DNA from 2 places in the Acetobacterium sp. MES1 genome. Region 1 is predicted to be linked to the other one. Evidence: a T-box and tRNA genes for the amino acid it is inferred to sense, from the RefSeq annotation. Region 1 holds a T-box; the other holds one or more tRNA genes.
The links. The T-box of region 1 lies ahead of alaS (alanine--tRNA ligase). A T-box ahead of a tRNA ligase gene usually reads a tRNA of that ligase, here a tRNA-Ala.

Region 1 (7,382 bases):
AAGAAGCGGGAAAATTTAAAAACTCGGATGTCGTTGATGCCTTAGGCGGATTGCCTGCTGAAAAAATTCACTGTTCAGTGCTGGCAGCGGAAGCGATTCAGGCTGCGATTGAAGACTATCACAATAAAAAAGCACAACAATAGTCATATAGACGGCAAAGACGCAGTTTCTGTTACTGGAGACTGCGTCTTTCTTTTGAAAATATGGAGGACTTCGCATGAGGAATAATAAACTATTTCAGGTTTCAACGCTGACGGCTTTTAAAAACAAAGGGTATGATGGAATAATCTCGATAAAAAAGATGTTAACCTTTGGCGACACCGGATTTGGCACGTTTGATAAACTCAATGGCGAAATGATTGTTGTCGATGGCGTGGTATATCGTGCGTTAGGAGATTGCTCCATTGAAGTGGCGGGTTTGGCAGACACAACACCTTTTGCAACCCTGGGTGCTTTGGGGAAATGTGAGGGTCAGATATTGGCAATAAACGGCGATATGATTTGTGCGGGTGAAAAGCTTAATCACGCTATTGCCCATCCTGAAAACCCGATATTGGCCAGAATTTCAGGGGAATTTGAGAGTATTGAGATTCATGGAGTGTGGCCCCAGAAAAAGCCCTATGAAGCGCTGGATAGAATTGTCAGTGACCAATCGGTGGTGGTTTTAAAAAACATTAGCGGTTGCCTGGTAGGGATTTTTTGCCCGGCCTCGGCGCAGGGTATAAACGTGGTGGGGTGGCACTTTCATTTTATCTCTGATGATAAAAAAATCGGCGGCCATGTCAATCATTTCAGCGCCAGGCATCTCAATGTAGTCTTTAATGTAAAAGACGAATTGGCGATTATTAAATAGAAGTTGCATTAGAGCGTCCTTTTGTTTATAAAAAAAGAAAAATCGACATTGCCATAAAAAAAATAATAGGGTAAGATAAACAATAATAGGGTAAAATAAACACAATGACAAAAAAAGAAAGGAACACAAAATGAAAGCGAACATTTTACTCAATGTGGTGGTTATTTCTCAAAATAATGGCCGACGTCATGGACTGGTCAAGAGTCTGGTGGTGGTGGATCACGTTGTGAAATATCTGGTGATCAATCCCGGCGGTATTCTCTCCAAGGCTCAGTTTTTCAAACCTGAAAATATTGTCGACGTTAATTACAAACGGATGGTGATCGGAAACGAAAAAGACATTATTAAAGTCAACGGCAAAAAAGTGAAAGCGTATCTGGAAGAGGCTTTTCCACTGATGGATTATCAGGTCGTGGATATAAACGGAGAGGCTTTTGGGCACGTGGTTAATGCGACCATTGAAGATGATACATTTGCTATTACTGAATATGAAATTTCCCGAAGTTTTTTTGATGACATCGATCATGGCTTTGCGATCATTCCGGCCGCTGATCTGGTCTATAAGGATCAGGTCTTATATTACGAAAAAGAGATGTTTGATATCGGGTTTAAAAATCAGGGGACAGGCATCGCCAATAAATTGCTGGGGGTTAAATAATGGAAGATTCATCAAACAAAAAGAGATTGTTATTTCTTAACCTTATTGTCGTCGTTTTAATTGCGGCGCTGTGCTTTTTTATCTGGCCAACGCTGGCCGGAATGTTCGCACCCTTCTTTTTTGCGATTGTGTTGGCTTATCTGCTTAATCCACTGGTCAGGATTCTTGAAAATAAAGGGTTAAGCCGGGGCAGTTCGGTATTGATCGTGTTTTTTGCGGTTCTGGCACTGGTGATTGGCGCTTTCATGAGTTTTATTCCCAGTCTGATTACCAATATAGCCAGTATGATCAAGAGCATTCCAAGCTTTGTAACGCAGATGCAGACCTACATAACCAATCTATCGGACTATATTTCAAATTTTACTGGATATGATATTACTCAGTTTTTCAATCTGGAGCAAGTGTTGGGAAATGTCCTGCAGGGATTTGCAACAGCACTTCAGGGGATTTCGAATGCGCTGATTCAGAACAGTGGGCAGCTGATGAACATTATCATTGTTCCACTGGTGACCATTTTTCTGATGATCGATAAAGAATTCTTTATTAAGGGGATTATGTATCTGGTTCCACTACAGTATCGTAATAGTATGCTAAAAATGTGTTGTGATATTGATCTGGTCATTGGCGGTTTTATCAAGGGACAGGGTTTGACTTCGCTGATCGCTGGGATTGCCACCGGGATTGGCGCTTTTTTTCTGGGACTCCCCTATGCCAGTATTATCGGCGTAATCGCCGGGGTTACCACGATGGTGCCTTATTTTGGACCAGCGGTGGGTACCATTGTGATTATGCTGCTGGTACTATTCACCAATCCAATGATGATGATTCCAATGTTGATTGTGATTGGCGTGGTTCAGGTAGTGTGCGGCAATTTTTTGGCACCAGCCCTGATGTCCGGCAATGTGGGGCTTCATCCGGTCTTTATTATTTTCTCAATCTTCTTTTTCGGCGCCATGTTTGGCGGTGTCGGGATGATTATGGCAGTGCCGATAATGGGTACGATTAAGGTAATTGGTGGTTATATTATTTCCTTATTTGCCTCAAAAGACGTCACGGATCTAAAAAAGGATTGACATTTAAATATGGAATTAATATAATCATCCTTACAGGTTAATATTAAAATGCATTGAGAACGAAGGCTCTAAATACAACCATTTCAGAGAGAGAGACGCGGCTGAAAGTCTTTTATCGTTGGTTTAGAGTTGCCCCGTTCGAGCAACTGAGAAGAAAGTTGAAATAAAAGTTCTACTAGTATTTTCAGTCGGGAAACCGTTATTGATAAAGTGAGTTGCCGATTATTCGCAGCTAATTTGGGTGGTACCGCGGATTAAACCGTCCCTTGCAGACTTGCAGGGGATTTTTTTGTTTTTACAAACACCGGAAAGCATTAAAAGCTTTTCAATTAAAAATCAAAAATTTGAATAGGAGAAAAAATGAAACCATTAGGATTAAATGAAATCAGAGAAAAATATCTGGCATTTTTTGAAGAAAAGGGACATCTGCGGCTAAACAGTTTTCCGTTAGTGCCCATTAATGACAAGAGCCTGTTACTGATTAACTCGGGGATGGCACCGCTGAAACCTTATTTTACCGGCGACGAAATTCCGCCCCGAAATCGGGTTACCACCTGTCAGAAGTGTATTCGTACCCCGGATATCGAAAATGTCGGAAAAACAGCCCGGCACGGGACGTTTTTTGAAATGCTGGGGAACTTTTCCTTCGGCGATTATTTTAAAAAAGAAGCAATTCCCTGGGCCTGGGAATTTTGCACCAAGGTGATGGAAATACCGGAAGATAAGATCTGGATTACTATTTATTTGGATGATGATGAAGCCTTTAAAATCTGGAATGAGGACGTCGGTATTCCCAAAGATAAGATTGTCCGGATGGGAAAAGAGGATAATTTCTGGGAGCATGGTTTAGGACCCTGTGGTCCCTGTTCCGAGCTTTATTTTGATCGTGGCGAAGAATTTGGCTGTGACAGTCCCACCTGTGGGGTTGGCTGTGATTGCGACCGCTATGTTGAGTTCTGGAACCTGGTCTTCACCCAGTTTGATAAAGATGAAGCGGGCAACTATAATCCTCTGCCCAAGCCCAATATTGATACCGGGATGGGATTGGAACGTTTGGCCGTCGTGATGCAGGGGGTCGGAACGATTTTTGAAATAGATACGGTTGGCCACGTGCTTAACTATATTTGTAAAAAGGCCGGGGTAGCTTATGGCGATGACCCTCAGGATGATATTTCAATCCGGGTTATTACTGACCATATCCGTAGTGTCACCTTTATGATAGCGGATGGCGTCATGCCAGGAAATGAAGGCCGGGGGTATGTATTGCGGCGGTTGCTGCGTCGGGCTGTTCGTCACGGCAAATTATTGGGGATCAAGGATCTGTTCCTATATGATGTGGCCAAAGAGGCAATTCGGGTTTCGGAAGGCGCTTATCCCGAACTGCGTGAAAAACAGGACTTTATTCAAAAACTGATCCGGATTGAAGAAGAACGCTTTAAAGAAACCATTGATCAGGGTCTGGTCATTTTGAATAAAGAGATTGATCGACTACTGGAAATGGAAGAAAAAACATTTCCTGGACAAGGCGCATTTAAACTCTATGATACCTATGGTTTCCCCTTTGATCTGACCAAAGAGATTATTATGGAACGGGGACTTAATATTTTTGAGTCCGAGTTTGAAAAAGAGATGCAGGTACAGCGTGAACGGGCTCGCCAGGACCGTTTGAACAGTGATCTGGCTGTATGGGCGGACGATCCCTTTAATCCTCTGGGTCCGGATGCGGTTAATACCTTTGTCGGCTATGATAACCTCGAAGCTGAAGGAACCATCTTAGGGCTCTATGTGAATGAAGCCCTGGTGGATGAAGCCAAGGCCGGAGATGAGGTGTTGGTATTACTTGATCAGACATCGTTTTATGCTGAAAGTGGCGGACAAACCGGCGATCATGGCGTGATCCAAAAAGGCGATGGTTTAATTGAAATCCGTGATTGTAAAAAAGGCAGCCTGAGCCGCCATATTCATTCCGGGATCGTTAAATCGGGAACCTTTAAGGTTGGCGAAAGCGTCATTACCGAGGTTAATAAAGAATTAAGAGATGCGGTACAGCGAAACCACACCTCCACCCACTTATTGCACAAAGCCTTAAAACAGGTCTTAGGTGATCATGTCGAACAGGCCGGATCGTTTGTATCACCGGATCGTTTACGTTTTGACTTCAACCATTTCCAGGCGATGACCCGGGATGAAAAACGACAGGTGGAAGATATTGTTAACACCGCTATTTTAGCAGCTTATGATGTCTCGATTTTTGAAACCAATATTGACAAGGCCAAAGAACTGGGAGCAACCGCTTTATTTGGCGAGAAATATGGTGAGATTGTCCGGGTTGTTAAGGTTGGTGATTTCAGTACCGAACTTTGCGGCGGCTGTCATATCAGTAATTCAGCCAAGGTGGGGATGTTTAAGATCATCAGTGAAGGCGGTGTAGCAGCCGGTGTCCGTCGAATTGAAGCGGCAACCGGTTTTAACGCCTGGCATCTGGTCGAAAAAATGGACGACACCCTGATTGAGGTGTCCAACCTGATGAAAACCAATCCCGATCAATTGTTGGAAAAAGTAACGGAACTGGTTGAAACCAACAAACAGAAGGAACGAACCATTGCCGAACTGAAACAAAAATTTGCCGGCAATGCGATTATGGATATTCACCAGAAAATGGAGATCATCAGTGGTGTTCAGGTGACCATTGCTGAAGTGGAAAAAATGCCCATGGAAGAGCTGCGAACCATCGGGGATTTATTAAAAGATCGAATGGGCTCCGGGGTTGTCTTGTTGGGCAGTGCGCTGGATGGTAAGGTTAATTTTGTTGCAACAGCTACTCCGGACATCGTTAAACGCGGCTTCCACGCTGGTAAAGTCATTAAAGAAGTGGCGACAATCGCTGGCGGAGGTGGTGGAGGACGCCCGGATATGGCGCAGGCTGGGGGGAAACTACCAGAAAAACTGGCAGAATCCCTGGCAAAGGGAGAGACATGCATTCGCGAGCAATTAAACTAATTTATTAAGAATAAGAAAAATTACGTCATATGACTTGTCTTTTCTTTTGCTTTGGGTTAAAATGATATAAATTGATTGTGAAGGAGGTCAGATGACAATGGGAGAAAATACGGTGATTGATCGAGGAACCATTATGTTTGAGGTCGATAGCGAAAAGTCTCAGAAGATCGACGAAGTGATGCGAAATGTACATAAGGCTCTAGTTGAAAAAGGGTATAACCCCGTCAATCAAATTGTAGGTTATGTCATGTCAGGAGATCCGACCTATATCACAAGTCACAGAGAAGCGCGAAATGCCATACAGAAAATTGAACGGGATGAGTTACTCGAGGAACTTGTACGACGTTACTTAAAAAGTATTTAGTAGGCTGATAAATTGGGGCTGTCTCAACCGAGGCAGTCCTATTTTGTTTTGCTTAGGTTAAGGAAAACAAAGGCGCACAAACATTAAGCTTGTGGTTAGGAAACGATTTGCAGATGAAAATGAATACGCTTGGTAATACCGGCATTATGGTATCGCGAATGTGCTTTGGTAGCTTGACCATAGGTCCCCTTCAGAAGAACAAACCCCTTCGGGAGAGTCGGGAAATCATCGCTGCCGCCTTAGATGGTGGCGTGAATTTCTTTGATACCGCCGATCTCTATAATAATTATGATCACTTGCGGCAGGCAATTCAGATGCAGCATGAGGTGGTGATTGCTACAAAGTCCTATGACTATACAGCAGTTGGGGTCCAGAAAAGTCTTCATCGGGCCCTGACTGAGTTGGGTCGCGATTATATTGATCTTTACCTGCTCCATGAGCAGGAAAGTCGCAAAACCATCGAAGGTCATTGGGAAGCCATCGAGGCGTTGATTGCTGCAAGACAGGCGGGAAAAGTCAGAGCCATTGGGATTTCCACCCATCGGGTGGAAGGTGTTTCTGGGGCCAGTCTTTTTCCCGAATTGGAGGTGATTCATCCACTGATCAATTTGACTGGTATCGGTATTGAAGATGGAACGACGGATGAAATGGTCGCCGCCATTCATCAGGCCAAAATCCTGGGGAAGGGCATTTATGGGATGAAGCCATTAGGTGGCGGGAATTTGCTTTCTCAAAAACAGGCCAGTTTTGAGTTTGTTTTAAATTTAAGCGATCTGGATGCCATTGCCATTGGGGTTCAATCAGTTGACGAAGTGCAGTATAATGTAAAAAAATTTAACGGTGAAGTGATACCCGAAGGGTTGGAGAGTGCGGTTGCCAGTGCTCCCAAAAAGCTGCATATCAGTGACTGGTGCAGCGGTTGCGGGGAATGTGTGCGGCGTTGTAACCAGCAGGCCCTGAGCGTAGCGGATGGCAAAGCTCGGGTGGATCAAAAGAAATGTGTGCTTTGTTGCTATTGCAGTGCTGCTTGCAGAGATTTTTGTATTAAGGTGATTTAAACAGCCAAAATAAACAGATGGGATTATGAATGGAAAGAATTTTAGGAATTGATGTCGGCGACAAACGGATTGGGGTGGCTGTGACGGACCCCTTACAGATTACTGCCCAGGGGGTGATGACCCTTAAGCGAAAGACCCGGGATGATGATTTAGAAGCGTTTCGTGACCTCATTGCCAGATATGAGATCAAAAAAGTAGTAGCCGGACTGCCCCTGAATATGGATGGTTCAGAATCGGCTCAAACCCGAAAAACAATAAACTTTTGTCAGTTTATCAAGAAACGGCTGAAGATTGAAATCATCTACATTGATGAACGATTAACCTCATCCTGGTCTGAAAAAGTGCTGATTGAAGGTAACGTTTCCCGGGAGAACCG
Region 2 (7,382 bases), on a different contig from region 1:
TTGATTCATTCGAATATTTGGTGCCACCATTATCTGGTGAAGCATAACCACAAAGTTCTACGTTAGCAGCTTTTAAAGCAGCATCTGACATTAATACGCCGATACCAGCTGGAGCACCAACAATAATTGCGAAAGCTTTTCCGATTGGAGCACCTAATACCATATTACAAGCAAAGCTTGCGCGGGCTGTATACTGGAATTCCAGATGTCCGGCAGCATTTGCATATACATCTCCGAAGGTTCTGTTTAAGTCGTTAAGAGCAACTTCAACAGCACGTTTTGCATCAGATACGTCTTCAGCACCAAAGATAATTAAAGAACCATGACCTGCGCCACCTTCAGTATCTCTTGCAAATTCACAAGAAACAACTTCACAATTAGTCGCTTTTACAGCTTCATCAGCAGCAAAAACTTGTGGGCCAGCACCTGTTCTGGCGGAAAGAATACCAATTGATCTGTATTTAGGATCAATTTTCATTGCTTCATGTAAAGTTCTGTCCACGTTTGCAATAACAAAACCAATTGTGTTTCCTACTGCAGTACCAACAAACTCAGTTAATCCGCAAACACCAGTTGCAGCGGCAACTGTGCCTGTTTCTTCAACTTCGCTCATTTTCTTCATAACTTCTTCCATCAATTTGTTCATTAAATCATCTTTCATTAATTTACACCTCCGTAATTATAAAATATTATAGACTTGGTAAAATTTTCTCCACATCACCGTGTGGTCTTGGGATTACGTGTACTGAAACAACTTGTCCAACTTTGTCAGCTGCTGCAGCACCTGCATCAACTGCAGCTTTAACAGCTCCAACATCACCACGAACCATAACAGTTACTAACCCAGAACCGATTTTTTCGTAGCCTACTAATGATACGTTAGCTGATTTAACCATTGCATCAGCAGCTTCAATTACTGCCACCAGACCTTTGGTTTCAATCATGCCTAAAGCTTCGTTTGTCATAAGCTCTATCCTCCTTAATTACAAGATTTTGTTACTGAACTACCTATATTCTAATGCAAAGTCGATGATAATTACTTGCGCTGTTCTTATAAAAATATTCTAGATTTCTGTGAAGCGTCTTGAGAACCTTTTATTATCGCTGTTTTTTGTATCTGTTCATAAAAATGCAGTGGAATATTTTGTCTAACACCTGCACTTTAATGTAATCCTTTCTTTTTTTTGGACATAAAAAGAACAGGTTCACCATCAGGTTTTCCTGTTCGATATTTTTTACTTATTCTGTCGCTTTTTTTATCAGGATACTTCCCGATGTTTTTCGGCGAATTTTTCATCTTTTGGATGGTTATTCCCTAACTGTTCATCCTCCTCAAGCGCCGTTCCACGTCGCTCTTTGCGATACTCGGTGGGAGTCATCCCGGTGCTCTTTTTAAATACCTTGCTAAAATAATTCGGTTCATGGTAGGAAAGATCCAGTGCAATATTGATAATTGGAACATCGGTATTTGCCAGCATATCCTTTGCGATTTCAATTTTACGTTCTGTTAAATAGGTTACAAAATTAACCCCAGTTTCCTTTTTAAAGATCTTACTTAAATAGTAGGAACTCATATTGGCATACTCCCCAACCTGATCAAGGGAAATATCCTTGTAACAGTTCCGGTCAATATAGTTAAGAATATCTTCGATATTGTTCTTACGAGTTTCTTTATTATCCAGCATCCGATCAAAAACCTTGTCAATAGTTTTCATGATTTCGATTTTCAGATCATAACGATTTTTATACCCATTGACAAATTGCATATTATTGCTTGAACAAAGAGGACTATTCAGCTCGTAACCGCACATATCCTGGGTCACAATATTAAGTTCCTCCATAAAATGTTTGATTTCTGCCTGTACCGACATAATATCATAGGTATGGTAATCATAAATCATATCCAGATAACTGATCAGAGCTGTTCTGGCATCACTGTATTTTTTCTGGATAATAGCAAAAATAACTTCATTCATTTTTTCATCAAAGCGTTCTTTAGCGTTATTCTTTAATGAAGCAATGCTCTGATTAATGGAATCCATCAGTTGTTGGGGGCGGATCGGCTTTAAGAGAAAATCATCGACCCGAGCCTTGATGGCCTGATGCGCAAAATCAAATTCATTAAATGCCGTTATCAAAATGACCTTCTTTTCATGGTCTTCCTTTTTTATCGTTTTTAATACATCAATACCATTAATTTCCGGAATGTTAATATCCAACAGGATAATATCCGGATTTAAACGACGGATTTCTTCAATTGCCACCAATCCTGAAGATGCTTCGCCAATAACTTCAATATTTTCGCCGTGTTGACTAAGAATGAGTTTAATCGCTTCAATTTCTAAATGCTCGTCCTCAACAATAAACAGTTTATACATGATTATAATCCCCTCCCCGTTAGAGATTTACGAGGTATCTTAATAGTGATTTCAGTGCCCTTTTCCAGTTCACTTTTTATTTCAACCCCATAATCAACGCCATAGTAATACATCAGCCGTTTATTTGCATTATTAATCCCGATTCCGGTGTTCTTTTCCCGTCCATCCGCTTCATAGGTTCCGTCCAAAATTTTATGGATGCGATCATCCGGAATCCCTTTACCATCATCCACAATCTTTAAAATGGCGATTTCTTTAAGGATATCCGCTGTTATTCGAACTTCGCCACCCTTGGCATTGGGTTCAATCGCATGAATAATGGCATTTTCTACAAATGGTTGAACAGTCATAAACGGACATAAGATATCTTCCGCCATTTCATCCACTTTCACTAAGTAATTCAGACGATTACCCAGACGCATTTTCTGAATTGACAGATAGTTTTGCACATGCTCCATCTCTTCTTTAAGCGTGACGACATTATTTTTTTCCTTTTTTAGAGTGTATCGCATCATATCGGAAAACGCATAAATCATTTCCTGAGTTTTATCTGCACCTTCCAGCAGGGCCAGACGACCAATGGTATTTAAAACATTAAACAGAAAATGCGGATTAATTTGTGCCTGTAAGGCTTTTAAATCGGCTTCTTTTAGGGAAGCTTCAACCTCACTGCGTAATTTAACCTCTTCCATTAATTCCAGGTTTTTATTATGCAATTCCTCCTGGATAATGTGAATCATCTGTTTCTCAACCAAATAATTGGCAATGGTGTACAGCAGATCTGCCGCTGCTCTTACCTGAGTTAATGTCGTTTTTAAGGTTTTGTCATACAAATCTAAAATTTCAGGGTTTTTTGAAAAATCAGTTAATTCATGGCTGGTACCAAAAGGCAGACGCTTCATTTCTTCTTCATCAATTTTTACCTGGCCGGCCATAATTGCACCCAGATAATTTCCCTTTACCATGATGGGTACGGCAAGATCTACCAGTCCACCATGACAAATGTAAATCGATGGTTTTCCCGATCGTGCCGATTCAATACCGCCATGGGCATCCGACTGAAAACAGCACTCCCGGTTACTACTTTCTTTTCTGACACAGGTACAGTATTCTGAAAAATTACTGTATTCCGTAATCGGATTACCCTTGTAATCAACTGTTACAGCGGCGAGTCCGGTGGCATCTGAAAAAGAATCCTGAATTCTTTGTAGCACCTCTACGTCAATAATGTCAGTAATCTTAAGTAAGACTCTCATAAAACAACCCCTTTAGACAATAATCCCATAATTTTCATTTTACATCGATTTCCACTGAGTAATATTATAACACATACAGGAAATTTTTGGCATTTTTTTTACTATTTTAGAATATTTTGCTTTGTATCAGCATTATCTTGCTTCGTATTTTATTATTTATTGTTGTTTTAGGTAAACCAGATATTTTCTTGACCCCAGCCATTTCAACCACTCCGAATTTTATCGGTTGTAATCAAAAACTTAATTTTACTTCGACTAACATCTTATAACCAGTACTTTTCCACCAACTTTATCCACAGATAAAATATAAGTGAGATTTTATCATATTCTTTTAAAAAACACTTGCATTTCGGTGTCAACTCCAGTATACTATACAAGTGTCCAAAAGTTATAAAGTTTTGGGGGTGTGGCGCAGCTGGGAGCGCGTCTGACTGGCAGTCAGAAGGCCAGGGGTTCGAGTCCCCTCATCTCCACCAATAAGAATTGCACAAGAGAGCCGTTTATGGTTCTCTTTTTTTATGCCTGCGGGTGGAAGATGAAATTGAACACTCGTATCACCATACCATTAGAATTTTGCCCTTCCAAAACTTAAAATAATCTCTCCTCACAGAGATTTCTTTTCTCTTCATCGATGATATCTGTTAAAATAAGCTTAAAAATTGTCATTGAAATAAAGGAGCCCTATGAAAACACTGCATTCGGTAATTCAGACACTCAATCCTTATGCTGCTTATGAAAAAACACAATCCACACGATTAAGGAAAACCTTGATGTGTGATAATGTCAAGCGCTTAAAAATTATTGGGATAATCGGTTCATCCATCAATTTATTATTGTTAGTGCTCTATTATTTAGACCGTGGTTTTAGCGGGTTAACCACCATCGAAGCGACTTTGCGAATCAGCTGGATTCTGGCCAGTTTCGTTTATATCATCGGCGTTGGAAGCCCACATTCTCCTGAGGCTGTAAAGAAAAGACAGTTTATCTTTTTTTATGGTGCCACTGGACTCTGTTTGCTCTTTGCCAGTTTAATCACCGCTGTTTTATCAGTCGAGCAAGGCTCCACCTTTCTCTATCTGATTAACGTTTTACTGATTGGCAGCTTTTTATACCTCTCCTTGCTGGAAATGATTTGTATCATTTCACCCAGCTTCCTGGTTCTGGTACTATCCATTTTGTTTACCCCCGGTTCCATCCTGTTAGTTCAGGGAAACTTTGTCAATGTGATTGCCAGCACTGCTTTTGCCGTTGTCATTGCCCAGACAATCCTAACTTCAAAACTGACACAGCTCGCCAGTACTCAGACCATCCTGGATCAGAAAAAAGAACTGGAATATCTCATCGACCTGGATGGTCTGACCCGAATTCCCAACCGCCGGAAGCTGGAAAGTTACTATTCAGATCATCCCCACACCTCGTTTGCCCTGCTGATGGTCGATATTGATTATTTTAAAAACTATAATGACACCTATGGCCATCTACAGGGAGATCAATGCCTGATACAGGTCGCCCAGTGTCTGTCGCACTATCCATTCGAGGGGTTGACCACCCGTTATGGCGGTGAAGAATTTGTTACCATCATTATACTGGCTGATCTTGAGTGCATAACACCGCTGGTCGAAGCGATCCGCCAATCAATTCAAGACCTGCAAATCAGGCATGAAGCCTCTCCCTTTGGGGTTGTTACTGTAAGCATCGGTTATGTTGTCACTGAAACCCGTCGGGAAAACCACAGCAATGAAACCACTGTTCTAGAAGATTTTATCTTGAAGGCTGATCAAGCTCTATATCAGGCTAAAGAAAACGGTCGTAACCAGATCAAACTGTATCAAGAATAAATTCCCACCAAACCAACACTACAAGTTTATCTCTTTACCCCAACACGCTACCAGTTTTTCCAGGGAATAACTGGCATTGGCAGGGCTGGTAGAAGGCAACTTGATGATCTTTTCGTCGGTTTCCCGATAACAATACCGGTTATACAATTCATAAGCCTTGCTGCCGTTGGCATAAATCGTTTTGATGGCGGACTGATCCAATAATGCCCGGATATCATTTGGCATCACATTTCTGATTGAGCTATCGCTTGAGCCATCAATATCACAGGAATAGATCACATCCCAGACTGCAATCTGATTTTCCAGCAACATCCTTTTTTGTTCTTCAATTGTGCCCGGGATTGGCCAGCCAACCAGGGCGCTGATCACTTTCCAGAACCGGTTTTGGGGATGCTGGTAATAAAAACCGTGTTCCCGTGATTTTACCGACGGGAAGCTTCCCAGGATCAAACTTTTTGAGTTCTTATTATAAACTGGTTCAAAGGTATGGATCATTTTTTCTATCCTCCAGCAATTTTTTTAAGAAAAAACAGCCGACTATCCCGCAAGATATCGACTGTTCATCAATGATTCTATTTCATTTTTCGCTTCTGGGCTTCCGCCATAATATTCTTCAGGGTCAGCAACAGCGGATTACTCTGGCTGTTGCTAAGGGCATCCTTGGAATAGGTCAGCCCGGTCATCGAGTTGGCTTCACAAATGTAATAGGTGTCATTTTCGCCAAACAGAAAATCAATGCTGCCAAAGTAGATATCCAGCACTGCGGCCGCTTGCTCGGCAATTTCCACCACGGCAGGCGGTGGCGTAATAAACTGCAGATCACCGCCCTGGGACAGATTGGATTTAAAATTGTCGCCATTATCCCGAATGTAAGCTGTGGAGAATTTTCCACCACTTAGCATAATCCGCATATCCCGACCCTTTGAAGCGGCGATACACTCCTGAATCAGGATGTGATCATCAAAATTCATGGCGGCGTAAAGATCCAGAATATTCTCCAGTTCTTTTTCGGTTTTAATCAGTACCACCCCTTTACCCTTACTGCCATGCATCACCTTGACCACACAGGGCAGTCCCAGTTCGCTGGCAATAAAAGCAGGTGATGTTTTGGGGGTCATCAGCACCGTTTTGGGGAATAAAAAGCCCTGATTGGCGGCCCCCAGCTTTTGAAAGGTCAATAACTTGTCAGCGGTGTTGTTCAGGCTTTCGGAGCTATTGACACACAGTACATCCAGGGATTCCAGCATTTTAACCACCGCCTTGCTGTGGTAATTATTGCCTCCAAAGAAAGCTGACAAGGAAAAGTCCGGAATATCCACTGCTTCACCCCCAATAAAACAATGCTGGCTCTCCCCCGGTTCGCACATTACCTGAACCTCACTGACGTCAACCGTACGAATATTGACACCCATCTTGTCAATCAGTGCAATAATTGTCTGGATCGACGGTTCGGCCAGGGTTTCGTGATTAACTAATAACCAGCCTAACATGTTTTGCCACCTTCCCGCAGACGTTTTTTCCAGAGTGGTTCCGGTCGGTTTTTAACCTGATTCATTAGATCTGCAAACATCACTTTGATATCAAAGGCCACTCCCGGCATCGCATTGGCTTCGCATAAATAGAAGGTATCATTTTCACCAAACAGAAAATCGACACTGCCCATATTGATTTTAAGCAGCTGGGCCACCTTCTCGGCGGCCTCAATCACTGCGGCCGGCGGGGTATATTCGACGATATGACCGCCCTTGGCCAGATTTGATCGAAAGCTCTTTTCATTCTGGCGGATAAATGATTTGACAAACTTTCCGTTGGCCAGAATCATTCTAAGATCCCGACCCGAGGAGGCCTTGATACACTCCTGAATAATAATCTGATCACCAATTTCACTGGCGGTACTCATACTGATCAGG

Region 2: it has a tRNA-Ala gene. The T-box ahead of alaS (alanine--tRNA ligase) is inferred to sense a tRNA for this amino acid. The anticodon was not compared.

The regions. Positions count from the first base shown of each region.
Region 1 covers NZ_MJUY01000006.1:36,065-43,446, forward strand. The annotation lists gene BI182_RS01565 (iron-sulfur cluster assembly scaffold protein) at 1-143, shown strand, start outside; gene BI182_RS01570 (acetolactate decarboxylase) at 218-853, shown strand; gene BI182_RS01575 (PRC-barrel domain-containing protein) at 984-1,511, shown strand; gene BI182_RS01580 (AI-2E family transporter) at 1,511-2,584, shown strand; T-box leader at 2,629-2,854, shown strand; gene alaS (alanine--tRNA ligase) at 2,945-5,584, shown strand; gene BI182_RS01590 (IreB family regulatory phosphoprotein) at 5,682-5,948, shown strand; gene BI182_RS01595 (aldo/keto reductase) at 6,062-7,006, shown strand; gene ruvX (Holliday junction resolvase RuvX) at 7,036-7,382, shown strand, end outside.
Region 2 covers NZ_MJUY01000047.1:111,090-118,471, forward strand. The annotation lists gene pduB (propanediol utilization microcompartment protein PduB) at 1-661, opposite strand, end outside; gene eutM (ethanolamine utilization microcompartment protein EutM) at 690-965, opposite strand; gene BI182_RS12750 (response regulator transcription factor) at 1,260-2,378, opposite strand; gene BI182_RS12755 (sensor histidine kinase) at 2,381-3,634, opposite strand; tRNA gene BI182_RS12760 (tRNA-Ala) at 4,035-4,110, shown strand; gene BI182_RS12765 (GGDEF domain-containing protein) at 4,318-5,472, shown strand; gene BI182_RS12770 (DNA-deoxyinosine glycosylase) at 5,491-5,967, opposite strand; gene BI182_RS12775 (ATP-grasp domain-containing protein) at 6,045-6,962, opposite strand; gene BI182_RS12780 (ATP-grasp domain-containing protein) at 6,956-7,382, opposite strand, start outside.